3 regions of the Paenibacillus filicis genome follow, and region 2 is predicted to be linked to each of the others. Evidence: riboswitches for the same ligand, from Rfam matches in the RefSeq annotation. Region 2 holds a riboswitch; each other region holds the start of a gene.
What was found. A riboswitch is a leader RNA that binds a small molecule or an ion and turns the genes downstream of it on or off. The one in region 2 is predicted to bind cyclic di-AMP.
Positions count from the first base shown of each region.

Region 1 (6,245 bases), on a different contig from region 2:
TGACCGCATTTTTCAGGAATCCGGCGGCGTTGAACGGGGTAGGACCGGTTAGCTTCTCCCAGCCGTGAATCATCCAGTTAAACCCGAGATATAAGCGAATGAAGGTCAACAATACGGCAGCGTATCGGTTTTCTCTAAGCCAGGTCATCATGTGAACCATCTCCTTTGTTCTTTCTGATTTTAGTATAAGCTTGCGGATTGATTATGTAAGTGAAAAAAATCACAATCATATATACTTTTATTCGTATAGCCTGGTGAAGAACGAGAACAAGCCGGAATATGAGCTGCCGGCTTGCTGAGGAAAAAGAGTTCTCCCGCTGTTCAGGCTTCGCTAATGCTGTCTCGTGCGTGCGATCAGATCGGATACGGTGACGAACTGGTAGCCGCGGGCTTTTAATTCAGGCAGGATAATTTTCAGAGCCTCGACGGTTTGCGTGCAGTCGCCCTCCAGATCGTGGAAGAGCACGATGTCGCCGTTATGCACATTGCTAAGTACCTGCTGGACGATTTTGCTGGTTCCCGGTTTGCGCCAGTCCTTGGTATCCTGGTACCATGACCACATAACGACCGTGAGCTTGTCTTCCTTCATGGAATCCAGGAGCTGGTCATTGTAGAAGCCGCCAGGTGGGCGAAAGACGTGGGGCATCTGCTCAGTGATATCGAAAATAACTTCCTGCGTCTGTCTGATTTCATTGACGAGCCGGTCAGGCGGGTAGTTTTTCAGATAATGATGGTCGAAGGTATGATTGGCGATTTCGTGGCCGTCATTGACCTCACGTATAGCAATGGCCGGATACATCTGAACCCGCTTGCCCAACACGAAGAAAGTCCCCTTGGCCTCATACGCATGCAGAAGATCCAGAATTTGCGGTGTGTACACCGGATTGGGACCGTCGTCAAACGTCAAGGCGATCAGCTTCTGATCGGTTTGGACATTCCATACGACCTCATCACGGCTTGGAACGGCAGCAGCTGGAAATTGGGGAATCAGCAGCAGGCCAGCCAGCAGCAGAAGTGTTGTTTTCCGGATCATGACCAAGCCTCCTCCGCTGTAAATTCAGTTATAGTGTCCGAAAAAAGGCGGGAGGCTATGCGGCCTAAAAGCTGGGTAATCCCGATGGAAGAAAAGGATAAGAGTGTGGAAGGTATTCCAGAGAAAAGCGGGGGTTAGTCGCGGCCTATAAAGAAAATAGCAAAAACAGCAGTCCGAAGACTGCTGCTGCTACGAGCCGAGAATATATACTTTCACTTGCTGAATCCCGAATGACTTCACTTGCTCACGGCTCTGCGGGAGGAAGATATCGATCTTATTGCCCTTGATCGCTCCACCGGTATCGCTGGCTACGGCATACATGCCTCCGGCAGGAAGTCCGTCATGTGTGTAGCCTTCCACGTAAACTCTCGATCCGAGTGGAATCACAGAAGGGTCTACGGCGATCGTGCCAAGCTGCAGCTGGTTGCCCATATAATCGAGTGTGTACCCGCCGTTCTCTGCGGGGCTGGCGCTATAGGCAGAGGCTCTGGCCTCAATGACTTTGGAGTAACTCTTGGCGATGGCCTGGGGACGATACCAGGCCGGTGCATGATACTGGCCGTCTGTCGACATAATCGCGATGCGATTGGCCGAATCCCATTGGGTCTTGGAGCCGAACGTATCGGCAATCAGACGGAAAGGAACGTATACACGGCCGTCTACGATCCGGGCAGGCGCATCCAGAGAAGCAGGCTGCTCATTCACCTTGGCCTCAGTTTCTCCTGTCGTTAGGGTCAGCTTCTGCTCCGAATTGCCGATGGTGATGGCAATCTGGTTGCCTACCTTCTGCCATTGCAGATCATAGCCTAGCTTGTCAGCCATGACTCTAGCAGGAACTTGAAGCTTGGAAGTGGCATCCACAATCGGCTGAATATCACCAAACTGCATGAGCTGATCGTTAACCTGCACCTTAATGTCCGTCTCCTGATGGAAAAACTGGGCATTCGCAGGCTTAGACGCCGTCATTCCCGCGGGCAGCAGGAACAGACCTGCCAGCAGGATGCATTTGAAAATCTTATTCAATTGATTCCCTCCTGTCGGGCCTCCGAGGTTAGTTGTCGGGTTCGGGAAGAGGATTTTCCCTAAGCGCGATTCGGCAGGCATGGCTGCTGGAATCGTCTATTCACCCCATGTGATGCGTCCCCCGTACGTTCAGATAACAAACTGTTCGATTCGGCTTTTAAGACTTTACCATAACCTGCTTAAAGCGTTCAATGCATAAATTCATCCAGTCCATGCCAGGTTTTTCCTTCAGCTGAGAGGATATCCGTAAAAATACCGCCGTGTGGCGGCAGAATGGTACAATGTAAGTTATAGAAAAGCAGGGAGGCAGAGTCATGTATCAGCGCGACTATATCATGCGGCTTATCGAACAGACGGCCAAAATCATCGGACAAGTCATCAACAAGCGAGGCCAGGCGCTTCAGGAGCGGCTGGAGATTATCAATCAGGCGATGAAACGCCTCGTCGGACTCGACTCTAGACTGCTGCAGGCGCTGGCGGTTCGCGATCTGCTGGAGCTAATCTCCCAGGGAGGCAGGCCGGATATCGGCAAAGCGCTTGCGTTGAGCGACATGATGATCGCCCGTGGCCGGATGCTGAAGGAAGAACAACACGGGGAGCAGGCTGCACGTGAATCCATCCGGTGGGCGGAGCTGCTTCTGCTGGTAAGGGCAGACGAAGAAGACTCGGCAATGCTGAAGGAAATCGACGAGCGGATCGAAGCCGCGCTGGAGCTGGCCGGGAGAAGTCCGATGGGCACTGAGCTGCTGGAGCTGCTTATCCCTTATTATGAAGAAACAGGCCGGCTATCCAAGGCGGAGGATGCTCTCTTTCACCGCTTGGCTGTGAAAGACGGAGACGAGCCCTCTGATTCGTGGCTGGTCATTCTAGAGAACGGCTTGCTTATGTATGAGCGGTGGACCCTGCTGAGCGAGCCGGTGCTGACGGCGGGAGGGCTATCCGCCCCAGAAGTCGCCCAAAGTCAAAAAGAACTCATTGAAATGAAAAATGCGACTGTTAATAAGCGGTAAATCTACCCAATAACAAGGTTTAAAGGCGAACTATTTTTATGGAATAAATATTGAATGTTCGGGTTTTAGAGTTGACATGATGTGTCAATCCCTGCTAAACTGAGAGAGTGAAAAGATTGGTAAGCAGGGTCATTTATAAGTTGAATAGTCTCGTATAAAGTCGGGGATACGGCCCGAAAGTCTCTACCCGAAAACCTTAAATTTTTGGACTACGAGTAAGCGTCAATGAGAGGTCGGCACGCTCTGTGCTTGGCCTTAACTTGTGCTTAAGGGTATTTCTTGTCGTCCTTCCGACAGCTGGCCGTTACTTGGCTTCAGTTGTCTCAAGGGCGTTTTTTCATGAATAGAGCATATAGCTCATCAAGCAGCCGCCCGGAATCGAAGGGTGCAAACGGAGGTTATCATGTCAGTGCAAGTTGGTGTCATTATGGGAAGCCAGTCCGATTGGGACACGATGAAGCATGCGTGCGACATACTGGACGAACTCGGCATCGCCTATGAGAAGCGGGTTGTATCCGCTCACCGTACGCCCGATCTGATGTTTGAATATGCGGAATCCGCCATCGGTCGCGGATTAAAGCTGATTATCGCCGGAGCCGGCGGTGCCGCTCATTTGCCGGGTATGGTTGCGGCGAAGACGGTACTGCCGGTCATTGGCGTGCCTGTAAAGTCTTCTACAATGAGTGGGCTTGATTCACTCTATTCCATTGTACAGATGCCGGGCGGCGTGCCGGTGGGCACGATGTCGATCGGTCAGGCCGGAGCGACCAATGCGGGGCTGTACGCCGCTCAGGTGCTGGCAGCCTTCGATCCCGAGCTGCAGCAGAAGCTCGTGAAGCGCCGTGAGAAGCTCGCGCAAACCGTTATAGAGAAGAGCGTGCTGGAATGAGACCGGATACGCAGCGGGAAGCAAGGGCTTACGATCCCTCCAAAGTGATCGCGCCCGGCGGAACGATCGGTGTGCTGGGCGGCGGCCAGCTCGGCCGGATGCTGGCCTTGGCCGGACGGGCTATGGGCTACCGCTTTGCCACACTCGATCCGACGCCGGACTCGCCCTGCGGTCAGGTAGCCGACCGCCAGGTGACAGCGCCTTATCACGATGCGGCGGCGGCACGGGAGCTGGCAGAGCTGTCGGATGTCATTACGTATGAGTTCGAGAACGTCGATGCGGACGTGACGGAGCTTCTAATGAAGGAATCGTATGTGCCGCAGGGCAGCAAGCTGCTCTACACGACCCAGCACCGGCTGCGGGAGAAGCGGGCCATCGAGGCCGCAGGCGTCAAGGTAGCGCCTTACGCGGAGATCGGCAGCGTAGAGGAGCTGCGCGAGGCGGTAGGTCGCTTCGGCCTGCCATGCGTACTGAAGACGGCGATGGGCGGCTATGACGGCAAGGGACAATGGGTGATCCGTCATGAGGACGAGATCGCAGAAGCGTACGAGACGCTGGCCCGTGCCGGAACGGAACTCGTGCTGGAGCAGTTCATCCGCTTCGAGAAGGAGCTGTCCGTCATCGCAGCGCGCAGCCCGCGCGGTGAAGTCAAGACGTTCCCAGCAGCCGAAAACGAGCATGTGAACAACATTCTGCACTTGTCCATCGTACCGGCACGTGTGCCTGCGGATGTCGTCGAGCGCGCCGAGAAGATGGCGGCGGCTATCGCCGAGGGGCTGGATGTGGTCGGCCTGATCGCTGTCGAGCTGTTCCTGACAGCGGACGGTGAGCTATTCGTCAACGAGCTCGCGCCGCGGCCGCATAACTCGGGACATTATACGATGGAAGCGTGTAGGACCTCGCAGTTCGAGCAGCATGTGCGGGCGATCTGTAACCTGCCGCTCGGGGACCCTAGCCTGATGCAGCCGGTCGTCATGGTCAACGTGCTCGGCGAGCATGTGCAGCCGCTGCTCGACTGGGTCGTGAAGCCCGAATCGGAAAGCCTGGAGCCGGGCGTAACCGCTAAGATTCATCTGTATGGCAAGGCAGAGGCGAAGAACGGACGGAAGATGGGCCATGTGAATGTGCTGGCGGACACGCCGGAAGCGGCATTCCGCTGGATAGAGGCTTCCCGGATATGGGAGCCTAACAATAAATAGCAAGCTTGCAAGCGAAGAGACAAGCAAACGGAGGCAGACAAACAAATGATCGATCGTTATACAAGACCCGAGATGGGCGCTATCTGGACCGAAGAGAATAAATTCAAGGCTTGGTTGGAGGTCGAAATTTTATCCTGTGAAGCTTGGGCAGAGCTCGGCGTTATCCCGAAGGAAGATGTGGCAGAGCTGCGGAAGAACGCAGCGTTCGATATCGACCGTATCTATGAAATCGAGCAGGAGACACGCCATGACGTGATCGCCTTCACCCGTGCCGTATCGGAGAAGGTCGGACCGGAGCGGAAATGGGTGCATTACGGTCTGACCTCGACGGATGTCGTCGATACGGCACTCGGCTACTTGATCAAGCAGGCCAATGAAATTCTGGAGCGCGACATTGTGAACTTCGTCGAGATCGTCCGCAATCAGGCGATCGCTTACAAGGATACGCCGATGATGGGACGTACGCATGGCGTTCATGCCGAGCCGACCACCTTTGGCTTGAAGATGGCTCTGTGGTACGAGGAAATGAAGCGCAACCTGGAGCGCTTCCGCTTCGCAGCGGACGGCGTGCAGTACGGTAAAATCTCGGGCGCGGTCGGCACGTATGCCAACATCGATCCGTTTGTAGAAGAATATGTTTGTGGCAAGCTTGGTACGAAGCCTGCGCCAATCTCCACCCAAACGCTGCAGCGCGACCGTCATGCGGAATATATGGCGACGCTGGCACTGATCGCGACGTCGCTTGATAAGTTTGCCACGGAAATCCGCGGCCTGCAGAAGAGTGAATTCCGCGAGGTGGAGGAGCCGTTCGCCAAGGGGCAGAAGGGCTCGTCGGCGATGCCACACAAGCGCAACCCGATCGGCTGCGAAAGCATCTCCGGTCTGGCGCGCGTCATCCGCGGCCATATGGTGTCCGCTTATGAGAACGTGACACTGTGGCATGAGCGCGATATCTCGCACTCCTCGGTGGAGCGGATCATTCTGCCGGACGCGACGATTCTGCTCAACTACATGCTGAACCGTCTGGGCAATATCGTGAAGAACCTGACGGTGTTCCCAGAGAATATGAAGCGCAACATGCAGAGCACGTA
Region 1 covers NZ_JBBPCC010000017.1:170,163-176,407, reverse strand. Annotated here, with positions in the region: gene WMW72_RS23945 (DoxX family protein) at 1-151, opposite strand, end outside; gene WMW72_RS23940 (polysaccharide deacetylase family protein) at 332-1,033, opposite strand; gene WMW72_RS23935 (stalk domain-containing protein) at 1,223-2,056, opposite strand; cyclic di-AMP (ydaO/yuaA leader) riboswitch at 2,059-2,222, opposite strand; gene WMW72_RS23930 (DUF6483 family protein) at 2,371-3,066, shown strand; purine riboswitch at 3,197-3,298, shown strand; gene purE (5-(carboxyamino)imidazole ribonucleotide mutase) at 3,470-3,955, shown strand; gene purK (5-(carboxyamino)imidazole ribonucleotide synthase) at 3,952-5,154, shown strand; gene purB (adenylosuccinate lyase) at 5,200-6,245, shown strand, end outside.
Region 1: linked by a shared signal. The riboswitch ahead of WMW72_RS23935 (stalk domain-containing protein) and the one ahead of WMW72_RS09785 (C40 family peptidase) in region 2 are both predicted to bind cyclic di-AMP.

Region 2 (6,245 bases):
GCATAGATGCGATCTGCCGTCTGCTTCAGCGCCTCGGCTAGTTCCAGCTTGACCATGAAGTCATCCTCCTTGTATTCCGTTGTACGGTTACTATACATGGAAGCGCTCCCGAAATCTTGGTCTTTCCGCCAAACCCATTGGGGAATCGTCTACAATCTGCTATACTTTCTCTACATGGGCGAAGCCCGAACCTCGGAGGCAGGAGGCGTTACCGATATGGAGCTTGAACCCCCGTCAGCCTGGGTGGATGAATGGACCAACCGTTTCCTGTCCGCCTTTCCCGTCAACTGCTCCTTCCGCACAGGCGTGCTGGATCAGAGACAGTTCCACTCACATAGCGGCTTCGAGCTCTATGTGTGCGTTCGAGGAAGCGGCAGCTATATAGCCGGCGACCGGGTGTACGACCTAAGCCCCGGCGCTCTGATCGTAGTCCGGCCCAAGGCGCTGCATATTTCGCGCCCCGATCCAGACCTTCCGTTCCACCGCTTCGTGCTGGCGGTCGAAGACAGCTACATGCACGAGCTGCAAGCTTCCGACGAAGCACTGAGTGCGTGGATGCGGCCTTGGCTCCCCGAGCCCGGACAGGACTCGCTGTACTCCCGCTTAGGTGCCCAGCAGCTGCTGGCGGTTCAGGAGACGTTAAGCCAACTGGAGCAGGAGCTGGCCCGTCGCGAGGCGGGGTATCCGCTGGCCGTCAAAAGCCTGGTGCTGCGGCTGTTCGCCGAGCTGAACCGCAACCGAGCGGAGCCACTCCAGACCAGTGCGGATGCTGAGGCCCATAAGCAGTTGATCGAGCGTATCCTTAGCTTTCTGATGGAGCACTACCAGGAGCCGCTCACAGCCGAGCGGCTGTGCAGGTATTTCAACCTGTCCCGCTCCTATCTCTTCCTGCTGTTCAAGCGTCATACGGGAGCGACGATCAACGAATTCGTCGTGACCTACCGCCTAAGCAAAGCCAAGGAGCTGCTGCAGACGACCGCGCTGCCTATTATCGAGGTGGCGGCAGCATCCGGCTTCAACGATATTTCGCATTTCTGCCATACGTTCAAGCGGGTTGCGGGGCTCACACCGAGCCAATATCGTGCCGTGCATGGATCATGCAGCGCCGGATGATACCGGCTGTCCCGTCATGAGCCTGCATCTTCGCTGGATAAGTAAAAAGAAACCCGCCTGACGGCGGGTTCCCGTTGCCCTGCGGCTGCTTGAGCCGGATTCGGGCGTAATGGTTATATTTAGAATGAAAACCATGAAACGATCAGAAACGTATGCTTGCTTCGGCTTAAGAGACGGTGGACACTCGCTTGGCCCCTACATACCGCTTGCCCCAATAGCCGCTGGTCAGGCTCGCGACGGACACGCCGACGGACGAGGCGGATGAGATAAATTGGCCATTCCCCAAATAAATCCCCACATGCGAGGTTTTATTTTTCTCGGCAAAGAAGACCAGATCGCCTTCCTGCAGATTCGTTACGCTTTGCCCCAGGTTGTCGTACATATCGACGGACGTTCTAGGCAGCGAGACGCCTTGCTTTTCAAAAACATAGTTCACAAACCCCGAGCAGTCAAAGCCGTTGGTCGATTCTCCGCCATACATGTAGGGGGTTCCCAGGTACTGATACGCGGTTTGTACGACAGACGGTACCGGCTTCGGCTTGTACCAGGCTGGTGCATGATACTGGCCGTCCTGGTTAATGATCGCGATGCGGTTGCTAGGGTCCCACTGGACACGGTATCCGAAGGTCTCGGATACGAATCTCAACGGAAGATAGACTCTGCCTTCGCTGAACTGGGGCGGCGCATCCATATCCACCGTTTTCCCGTTCACGACCGCTTGCTTGCTGCCGGTCTGCAGCTTGATCGATTGCTGATCACTGGTCAGCGTGACTTTGATGACATCGGCATCCTTGCTCCAATCCAGCTTGTACCCCAAATTTTCGACCAGCAGACGCATGGGAATCTGCAACGTATTGGCGGTGTCAATAAAGGGCTGCGCATCGGGAAACGAAACCAGACTGTCGTTCACCTGCACCTTGACTTCCGAAGAAGCGGCTTGGGCTGAATCGGCCCCAAAGCCCGATACGATGCCGACAGCTGTCAATGCGCATGAAAAAACAAGCGTTTTGCAAAAACGATTCAAACGTATTCCTCCTGTAGCCTTCGAGGTTAGTTGACGGATTCGGAAGAGGTTGCTCCCTAGTCCGCTTGCGCGGACATTCACCCCTAGGTAAATCATCCCCCGTACCAATTCTTCTGCTGAATTGGATTCGGCCATTGTATTGTCGCATTCAAGCAAGGCAGACACCTGCAAATAATCCGCTGTGCCACCTCATGGATTACCCATGCTTTCCCGGTTGCTCAAAAGGCTTATTCATGCTAGTCCTATTATAGGCAAGCTCCTGCAAAAGTTCAACTAAACCTCATCGGTACACGGCTTATGAGGATATCTTACGATTATTCAATTCTAAATTCGTCTTCGTGCCATCTCTAAAAAGGAACATCGACAACCTTTTTCCCCAATGGATGCTTAACGTTTCAATATAACGATAAGACAAGGTTGAAATGATCCACGAAATGACTAAAGTACCGACCCATATGAGCCATATCGGCATTTTTTCATGAAACAAGAAAAACAAACCGACTAATACAATCATGTGATACAGGTAAAAACTGTATGATATTTTGCCTAAGTGGTGGATTGGCTTTAACCTTAGAAAGGTTGAAAAGGATTTTGCCGTCAGTGCCAAGCAAATTAATATCCCCGCCCCCAATAGGGTTACCCAATCATTAATCACATCCAGGTGTATCCATTCCACTTCTTTAAAAAACCAATGTGGATACGTATATAATAAAATACCACCTACTGAAATCATTATTTTTTTCGTCGAAGTCAAGTTTTCAAAGAAATCAAGAATGAGTTTAAAATGTTTACCTATCAAGGCTCCGATTATAAACATGGGTATCCACTCTATCGTGTTCAGATAAGGGAGTAAAGAATTGAGCAGTTTAGGCAGAGTATCTATCTTGCTAACAATAACCATGATGTGGGATAGGAGAGAGAGTCCAAGGCCGATCAACACGTTTGTTTTCCAGTTTAATTTGAGAACGATGAGCATAATCAACGGAAATATGATGGAAACTCGCAACTCTTGAATCAAAGTCCAAATAACAGAATCAAAGGCAGCGATATCATATCTCCCGCCGCCAAATGTATAGCTAGGCAAGAAGAGTAAATGATTGATTAATAACTTAATACTTATTGGACTCTGCCAGTGCGCTGCAAACCAGTTGCTGAACCCCTCAATACGATGGGTTGGGATCAGCAGTCTTAATAGGATGGCAAAGATAATAGCTACGGCATAAGGCACGTATAATCGAAGTACACGTTTCGTAATAAAAACAGGCGTAGAAGGTGATTTGCCTGGGGTGACAAATGGAAATGACAAAACAAGCCCACTAAGCACAAAAAATAAGATCACCGCTTCGTGTCCAGATATCAAAATACTTAGTGGTGTAAATTTCAACAGATATGAAACAAAATCCCCCCGGATAGACGGATTATTGTACAAGACAAACATACCTAAACAATGAGCAAAAAAAACAGTCATTGCAGCTAACCCTCTTAATGAGTCTAATTCCTCATAGCGTTTCAAAAAGTCGCACCTCCAGCTTCATCTTTTGATACGAATTGTATCACAACGAATAGGTCTATAGCAATAATTGTCAGAAAAAAATCAAACCCAAGCAGCTTGAATTCAGTCGCTTGGGTCCGTAAGACTCATATTAATTGAAGTTACAACCGTTATCGCCCTGATCCCAAGGCTTCACCTTTGCCACTGAGGACTTCTCTCAGCTCTGCCGTACTGTGAACCATATAGGTGGGTTCAACCGGCTGCAGTTCCTCCAGAGACCCGTACCCGTACATAACGGCGATCGAGTGAATACCTGTGTTGTTGGCCCCGATGATGTCATGCTTGCGGTCTCCGACCATCACTACATCCTGCTTGTCTACCCCGCTCAGCTGCCCTAGCACATAGGCAATGACTTCGGTCTTGGAGGCTCGTGTGCCATCCAGATTGCTGCCTGCGATCAGCTCGAAATACGGGTCCAATTCGAAGTAACGCAGGATTTGTTCGGCGAATGGCGTAGGCTTGGAGGTAGCGACGATGAGCCGCTTGTTCTGCTCCTTGAGCTCCGCCAGCAGCTCACGAATCTGTGGGTACACCTCATTCTCAAACATGCCGACGGACTTGAATCTCTCCCGATAATAGCCGATGGCCTGGCTAACTTCTTCCTCGGAAAACCCATAGATGGAGGAAAAAGTTTCCTGAAGCGGGGGCCCGATAAAAGGCTCCAGCTTGTCCAAATCCCGCTCCGGCCGGCCCAGCTTGTCCAGTGCGTACTGGACACACCTCGTAATGCCAAGCTTGGAATCCGTTAACGTGCCGTCCAGGTCAAACAGAATGACTGAATAGTTGTTCATCGTGATCTCTCCTCGCCCAAGGGAATCCTCTGCGCCCTCGTCTAATGCAATCCACCAGAGGGATGTCTGCTGTCCTCGAAGATTATAGCACAATGGCACTCAGGGTAAAGCCCCTAGCAGTACAGAAGCAAGGAGCAGCGCTTCAACCCTCGGCTTCTATGCGCCCCGCTTCTTCAGCCAGTCCCAGCCTTCGCAACTCGGCGACAACCATCGTCCGCACTTCCCGCTCTTCAGACAACACCATATGCATCTGAATATCCCGGAATAAAGCCAGCTTGGATGCTCTAGAGGCCTCTGCCAGATAACGCTTGAGTGCGTCCGGCTCCAGCGTCTTATCCTTACGGATCGGCAGAACAGCAGATTCGTGACCAGCCTCCAAAGGCTCCGTTACGCCCAGTCCATCCTGAGTCTGAACCGTAATCCTCGCAAGCCGCTCTTCCCGAACCGTCTCCAGATAACCGAACGGATGAACGATCTCAGGCAGCTCGATTCGTTTCAAGAGCAGGCTCACCGCTTCCTGCCTGCTGCGCAGCTCTTCCTCAGACGGCTGGTAAGGCGAGGCGGCCGCCTCCTCTGCGAATTGCCGCTTGGCTTCCAGATAAGACGGCTCATCCTGGAAATGATTGATGGTCAGATCAGCGTCCGTCAGGTTTAACCGTAGAAATTCTCTCAGGTTACGCGCCACCAGCCAGACAGGCCGGTCAAAGTCCATCGGAGATACGCAGACGACCGGTGCTTCTTCCAGGTCCGCTACCGTCCCGTAGTCTGTCAGGAATCCATAATGAATCCCGTCCATGCCGGTTGTGCCAAACACCACGACATCGCTGGGTGTATTGAAATATCTCGAATCTCCCTCCACGAGGTAAAAATGAAGAGCGTCATACAGCTGTTCCGTACCGCCTAGCTCCTGCTGCACATCATTCAGCTTACGCAAGGTTGGAGGCAGCTCGTACTTGCCGAAATTCACGCGCTCCCTCTGTTCGTCTGTCCATTCCAGCAGCTCCGTCTGCTTGCTTTCTTGTGTCTGTGACATAGACGTAACCTCCGATTGAGAAGAATCGTTCGATACGGATATAAAGTGAACGACCGCTGCTGCGATCACCAGCCATTTTAACGTTGAGAGCATGCAATGAAGACCTCCTCCGACATGGTCAACCTAGACAGATTCCATTCTCTTCCGTTCATCCCCGTCTCAGGATGGCCCGGTACACAAACTTCGGCAGCGCCGACTGGCGGCGCCAGCGGGATTTTTGCCCTTTGGCCGCAGGAACGGTGAGCAGCCGGTGCAGCCATTCCAGGTTAAGACGCTTCCAGATGGCCGGGGTCGGCTTAACCTTGCCGGCGATCACATCCAGACTTCCGCCGACGCCAAAGACTACCCGGACGGAAGCGAGCTCCGCTTTGTGCTTGTAGATCCATTTATCCGAATACGGCGCACCCATCGCTACGATCAGAATGTCCGGCTGGACTTGCCGGATCTCCGCGAGGATACCGCTCTCCTCCTCCGCGCCGAAGAAACCATGATGCCTTCCCGCGATGCTGACCTTCGGGTACAGCTCCGCAATCCTGCCCGCCGCTCTGGCGTTCGTCTCTTCATCTGTTCCGAGGAAGTAGAAGCTCCAGCCGAGCCGGTTCCCCTGGTCCAGCAGACGGAGAAGCAGATCGTACCCCGTCACACGCTCCGGCACCGGTTCGCCTTGTCTGCGGGAGGCCAACACGATCCCGATCCCGTCCGGTGTAATCAGATCGGCCTCGCTTACGATTT
Region 2 covers NZ_JBBPCC010000005.1:79,576-85,820, forward strand. Annotated here, with positions in the region: gene WMW72_RS09775 (glycoside hydrolase family 88/105 protein) at 1-56, opposite strand, end outside; gene WMW72_RS09780 (helix-turn-helix domain-containing protein) at 217-1,113, shown strand; gene WMW72_RS09785 (C40 family peptidase) at 1,280-2,137, opposite strand; cyclic di-AMP (ydaO/yuaA leader) riboswitch at 2,138-2,280, opposite strand; gene WMW72_RS09790 (acyltransferase family protein) at 2,433-3,650, opposite strand; gene WMW72_RS09795 (HAD family hydrolase) at 3,800-4,480, opposite strand; gene WMW72_RS09800 (hypothetical protein) at 4,623-5,606, opposite strand; gene WMW72_RS09805 (WecB/TagA/CpsF family glycosyltransferase) at 5,662-6,245, opposite strand, start outside.

Region 3 (6,245 bases), on a different contig from region 2:
AAGTTCAAGCTGATCGAGCGGGATGCCGAGCGGACCGTGAAGGCCGTCGAGAATCTGGGGCAATACCTGGGAACGGGAACGATCCACCGGATCGAGGCTTTCGATAACTCGAATATTCAGGGCTCGGACCCGGTTTCCGCCATGGTCGTCTTCACTGACGGCAAGCCCGACCGCAAGGAATACCGCAAGTACAAGATTAAGACTGTACAAGGGCCGGACGACTACGAAACGATGCGGGAGGTCGTACGGCGGCGGTATGAGCGCGTATTGAAGGAAGGACTGCGGATGCCCGATCTGATCGTCATCGACGGAGGGCGGGGACATCTGGCGGCAGCCGTCGACGTGCTGGAGAATGAGCTGGGCCTGCATCTGCCTGTATGCGGGCTGGTGAAGGATGCCAAGCATAAGACGGCGCAGCTGCTGATGGGGGACCCGGCGGAGGTCGTGCCTCTGCCGCGCGACAGCCAGGAGTTTTACCTGCTGCAGCGCATCCAAGACGAGGTTCACCGCTTCGCTATCACGTTCCACCGCGAGACGCGGGCCAAGTCGATGATCGTCTCGACGCTCGACTCGATCACCGGGATCGGCGAGAAGCGCCGCAAGGCCATGCTCAAGCATTTTGGCTCGCTGAAGAAAATCAAAGAGGCCGAAGTCGCAGACTTCAAGCCTCTGGGCATAGGGGAGAAGCTCGCTCTCCATATTCTTGCTTCGCTGAACGGTCCAGCAGATACAGACCCGGATGCGGCTTCCGGGGAAGAGAGCGACAAAGTGTCTGGCGAGTTGGAGAATACCGGGCTGGCGGAATAACCGAAGCTCCAGTCAGACACCACATCTCAGTTGTTCCATAGCGGACGAGAATCAAGGGTAGCGCGCGGAAGGCAAGGACGGAGGACGGCGTCTGATCCGTCCGTGAATCGCATAGAGCAGCCAGCCGGCCGCCGCAGGGACGAAGAAGTAGACCAGTCCTGCGGCGGCTTGTTTGGCGTCCCCGTCATAGATGAGTGACAGGCCCATCAGGATGCTGTCCATGGACGCATGGGCGAAGACGGCCGTCAGGAAGCCGTAGCGCAGGAAGGCATAGCCGAACAGAATGCCGATGACGGTCACCTCGATCAGACGGGTATAGACCGGGTAGATCGGGTACTGCGTATGGCTCATCGCCCATACGATGCTTGGGATGAGCACGGAGACGAACGGGCTGCGGGTCAGCCGCAGCATCAGGGACACGCCCAGCAGGCGGAAGACCGCTTCCTCGGAGATGGCTGCCGACCACGCGAGCAGCGGGAAAATTTCCGGATGCGTCATATTGTAGACGGAGTCGCTGGGGTCGTTCACGGACCAGACATCGAACAGCGCGGAGGCACCGAGGAACAGCACCTGCTGGATGCCTAGAATGAACAGGCCCAGGATGTAGCCGTCCTTCATGGACCGCTTGGCCTGCTCTCCAAAGTCCACGTCCCGCCACACGGCCCAAGGGCGGACGCCGCGGTCCTGCGTGAGCTTACCTCCGGCAAGCAGGGCGAAATACGTGGATAACGCCATTAGCACAACGTAGGTATTGATGATCCACAGATAGAGGATGGCACCCGCCTCGGATGGCCCGCTGCCATGGCTCGTGCGAAACGCCGGCAGCATATTGTAGTTGTTGAGCAGATACAGCGCTAGAAAGACAAGTGTAAGCAGTGTGCCGCGCACGAAGCTGATCTGCCGCCGGTAGCGCACCACGATCACCAGGGAGGCCAGCGTCATCGCCAGCGAGGCGATCATGCTGATCCTTGTCATAAGCCCGGAGCGGCCGTCCTGGACCTCCTGCCAGCGCACGAAGCTGTCGGGCGGCGGGAATGCCGGTCGGAATGCCGTCACCTGTCCGCCTACCGTCAGCAGCCTCAGCTCCAGCTTGGCTTCGCCGATCTGCTCCGTCCTGCTGACATACACCTGCTCGGCCGCTCCCTCCGGGCTGACTCCGCTGTGCAGCGTGTAGCCTGCGGGATCAAAGCCCATATCCCGGATCGCTTGCTCCGCCGCTGAGCCGGGGGTGCTCTCCAGTGTGGGCAGCGCATCCGTCTTGGCTGTAGGGGCCTTGTAGGCGCTAAAGCTTAGGACGCTGCGGGTCGTAAAGTTGACGCCGACGTAGTAGGTCGAGGTTCCGTCGCGAATTTCCACTTCATAGTAATCGATAGGGAATCGGGCAGCGAACTTCTTCTCATATTCATCCTCCAGCTTGGCCTGCTGAATATAGCCGCTGCGGGACGTATACGATTGGAACAGCGTGTCCGCCGTCTGCTTCCCGGAGAGGCCGAAGCGCCGGTCGATGAAGGCGACAGCCGTCTGGGCCGCTTCCTGCTTGCTGATCGCCGGGGTTGAACGCTTCTCCTGCTCTGGGGAGGAGGGCTTGTCGAACAGCGGAACCGCGTACGAGAGGCCGAAATACAGCAGCAAGCCGATAACGGCGAGCAGCAAGGGGGGGCGTTGCTTGAATGTGGGCATAGCGCACTCCTTATCGGTTGGAATCTATTGGGCAAGAGGGCTCGGTGCTGAGAGCATGCTTTTGGACTGGCACTTGTATTGTATTCGCAAGGACGTCCATCCATGCTTTTGGATAATATCATGATAACATGCGTAAGAGTCGGAAAAAACAAGCCAGCGCAAGGGTTGCCCCCATGTGATCGCTTACAATTGCCCCGGGGATCGCTTTATCCACCCAAAACCGTCAAAAACAGCTTTGTGCTTCCACTCAAACCCGTCTATAATTCATATGAATTGAATAAAAAAGCCGAATTTCGTATTGAAAACGGGGGAACCATGAAACATAGGGGTGAATTCCGTGCCCGGCCGTCCGGCCGCATGCATGGATAGGGTGCCTGTATACCCGAATCCGTCAGCTAACCTCGTAGGCTTGAATGCAGGAACCTTGTACGCAAAGCACTGGGTTTCCCGTGCTTTTTTTGTTGTTCATATACGGCGATGAGGTGCCCCATGAGATGATATCAACCGCACAGAAGCATAAGAAATTCGAGCTGACGCCGCCGCAGATTCTGGTGCTTGGCTTCGCCGCGATTATTCTGCTCGGCACGATTCTGTTGACGCTGCCCTTTTCATCCGCGGATGGCCTCCCGACGCCTGTCCTCGATGCGTTGTTCACCGCGACCTCGGCAGCTTGCGTGACAGGACTTGTCGTCGTAGACACCGGACTTCATTGGTCTTTATTCGGCAAAATCGTCATCATCATCATGATTCAGGTCGGAGGACTTGGCTTCATGACGATGTCTACCTTGTTCGCTTTTGTACTGAAAAAACGGATTTCCTTGAAGGAAAGGCTGATTCTGCAGGAGGCTATGAACCAGGGCAGCATGGAAGGCATTGTCCGGCTGATCCGCAAGGTGCTGGTTTACTCGCTCACCATCGAGCTCGCGGGAGCCATTCTGTTCGCCATCCGGTGGTCCTTCGATCTCGGGGTGGCGAGAGGGATCGGCTACGGGTTCTTTCATGCCATTTCATTTTTCAACAACGCTGGCTTTGATTTATTCGGTGCGGTGAGCGGGCCCTTCACCGGTCTTACCTCCTATGCGGATGATGCGCTGGTCAATGTCGTATCGATGGCGCTCATCGTGCTCGGAGGCCTCGGCTTCGTCGTCCTGTCGGATCTGCTGGAATTCAAGCAGAAGCGGCGGCTGTCCCTGCATTCCAAGGTCGTGCTGTCGGCCAGCGGATTGCTGATTGTGCTAGGAGCTATCGTCATCTTCGCCTTCGAATATTCGAATACGAGAACGCTGGGCCCGCTCGGCTGGGACGGCAAGGTACTGGCTTCGTTCTTCCAGTCCGTGTCGCCGAGAACGGCAGGCGCCAATAGTGTGGACATGGCGGGACTGCGGCAGGCGAGTCAGCTGTTCATCATCATCCTGATGTTTATCGGGGCTTCTCCAGGCTCGACAGGCGGAGGAGTGAAGACGACGACCTTCACGGTGCTGGTCGGGGCCATGATCGCGATGATCCGGGGCAAGGAGGATATCGTGCTGTTCCGCAGCAGACTGGGCAAGGACCGTATCCTGAAGGCGATCACGCTGACGATGCTGGCCTTGTTCCTGGTCATGATCGTCACGATGCTGCTGTCCACGACTGAGGATCACAGCTTTCTAATGATTTTGTTCGAGGTAACGTCCGCATTCGGCACGGTCGGCCTCAGCATGGGACTGACGCCCGATCTGTCGACCTTCGGCAAAGTCATGATCGCCTTGACGATGTTTGCCGGCCGTCTTGGACCGCTGACGCTGGCTTATGCGCTGGGACCCAAAGCGGAGAAAGAGCTGTACAGATACCCGGAAGGGAAAATCACCATCGGATAGGGGAAGAGACACAGGATGAAGCGCAGTCAATATGCCGTTATTGGACTAGGCAGGTTCGGATCGAGTCTGGCCAAGGAACTGATCAAGCTTGGCTATGAGGTTATGGGGATCGACAAGCACGAGGAGCCCGTGGAGGCGATGAGTGAGGAGCTTACACATGTCGTGGTTGCGGATTCTACCGACGAAGACGTCATACGTTCGCTCGGCCTGCGCAACTTCGACTGTGTGATCGTCGCGATCGGCGACGATATCCAGTCCAGTATCCTGACCACGATTCTGCTCAAGGATATCGGGGTCAAGATGGTTGTGGCGAAGGCGTTGTCCGAGCTGCACGGCAAGGTGCTGAACAAGATCGGCGTCGACCGCATTATTTTCCCGGAGCGGGACATGGGGGTGCGGGTTGCGCATCAGCTCGTCTCGCCGAATCTGCTCGATTATATCGAGCTGTCGTGCGAGTACACGATCGCGGAGCTGACGGTTCCAAGGTGTCTGGACGGAAGGACCTTGCGGGATCTCGACACGCGGGCCAAGTACGGCTGCAGCATCGTAGCTATTAATAAGAAAGAAGGCGTTATTATCGCCCCGACGGCCACCGACTCCGTGGAGGAGAAGGATGTGATGGTCATCATCGGGACGAATGACCAGATCGACCATTTCGAGAAGGCTGTGATCCGCTAAGCGGCGGCTACCGCTGACTCGAATGCTTAACCGCCAGATCGATGAACAGCCGGATCGGCGGCTCCAGAGCGGCTTCCTCCGTATATAGGAGCGAGGTCGTTCTTTTTGTTTGCTCCAGCTCCGGGATGAAGCGGACGATCAGGCCGTTTGTTTCCACAAGGACATGCCGCAGATAAGATTCGGGCAGCAGCGTGGCGGTCTGACAGGTCGCTGCCAGCCGGATGATGGCCTCGAAGGAATCGATCTCCATCTTCACATCGGGGTGGACGCTGCAGCGGTGAAACATCTCATCCATCAGCACGCGGTACCACGTTCCCCGGGAAAACAGAATCATCGGCAGCTCATGCAGGTCGGCTGCGCTCAGGTCCGTGCGGTCCGCATAGGGGTGGCTGGCGGGGAGTACGAGGCAAAGCGGATCGTCGAACAGCGGCAGACAGACGAGTCCGGGGTCGTCGATGCCCGAAGCCACGAGGCCGATATCGACCTTCTTCTCCTTGACAAGAGGGACGATCTCGTGGGTTTTGCCTGTCAGCGCCTTGATATCCGTCAGCGGATGCTCACGTGTATAGATCGTGATCAGGTCAGGCAGTGTCGACTGCAGCGTGGTCAGACTGGCGCCGATGACCAGGCTGGCAGGCTTCGTGCTCGTCTTGAAGATCCGGAGCGACTGCTGCAGCTTACGCTCCAGCCGCTGCTGATCCAGCGCGTACTCGTAGCTGATCTCGCCTGCCCGCGTCAGCTCAAGCCGCTTGCCCTTGCGGCGGAACAGCTCGACCCCAAGATCCTCCTCCAGCTTCATGATCTTGCGCGAGAGAGCGGGCTGAGAGATGTTAAGTATCTGGGATGCCTTGTTCAGACTTTGCTGCTGTACGACCGTAATCAGAATATCGAATAGCTCCATCGGGTGTGATCCGCCTCCTTGACAACTTTAGCATATGCATAAATGTTATAAGAGATTATAAGAAATCGGCACTTCCATTATAAGCGAAACAGGAGTAGTATGGTAGTGTCACGGATTGTTCACAAAAAGTACCGCGAATGGTATAAAAGGCTGTCGATTCATGGAAAATAGACGTAGCGTTTTGTGTTGACGCTCTCAGACGTCGGGAGTACAATGATTATTGGTTTTTATCAAGGCCGTGGCTAGCCTAATTATTAGGAGGGGAACGAAAGGTAATGTTCAAAAACTCGTACTTTTCACGAAAGCTTCATTCCTTGCTCGGT
Region 3 covers NZ_JBBPCC010000030.1:25,035-31,279, reverse strand. Annotated here, with positions in the region: gene uvrC (excinuclease ABC subunit UvrC) at 1-807, shown strand, start outside; gene WMW72_RS31470 (CPBP family intramembrane glutamic endopeptidase) at 859-2,487, opposite strand; cyclic di-AMP (ydaO/yuaA leader) riboswitch at 2,762-2,912, shown strand; gene WMW72_RS31465 (TrkH family potassium uptake protein) at 2,982-4,343, shown strand; gene WMW72_RS31460 (potassium channel family protein) at 4,359-5,021, shown strand; gene WMW72_RS31455 (LysR family transcriptional regulator) at 5,029-5,922, opposite strand; gene WMW72_RS31450 (succinate dehydrogenase cytochrome b558 subunit) at 6,198-6,245, shown strand, end outside.
Region 3: linked by a shared signal. The riboswitch ahead of WMW72_RS31465 (TrkH family potassium uptake protein) and the one ahead of WMW72_RS09785 (C40 family peptidase) in region 2 are both predicted to bind cyclic di-AMP.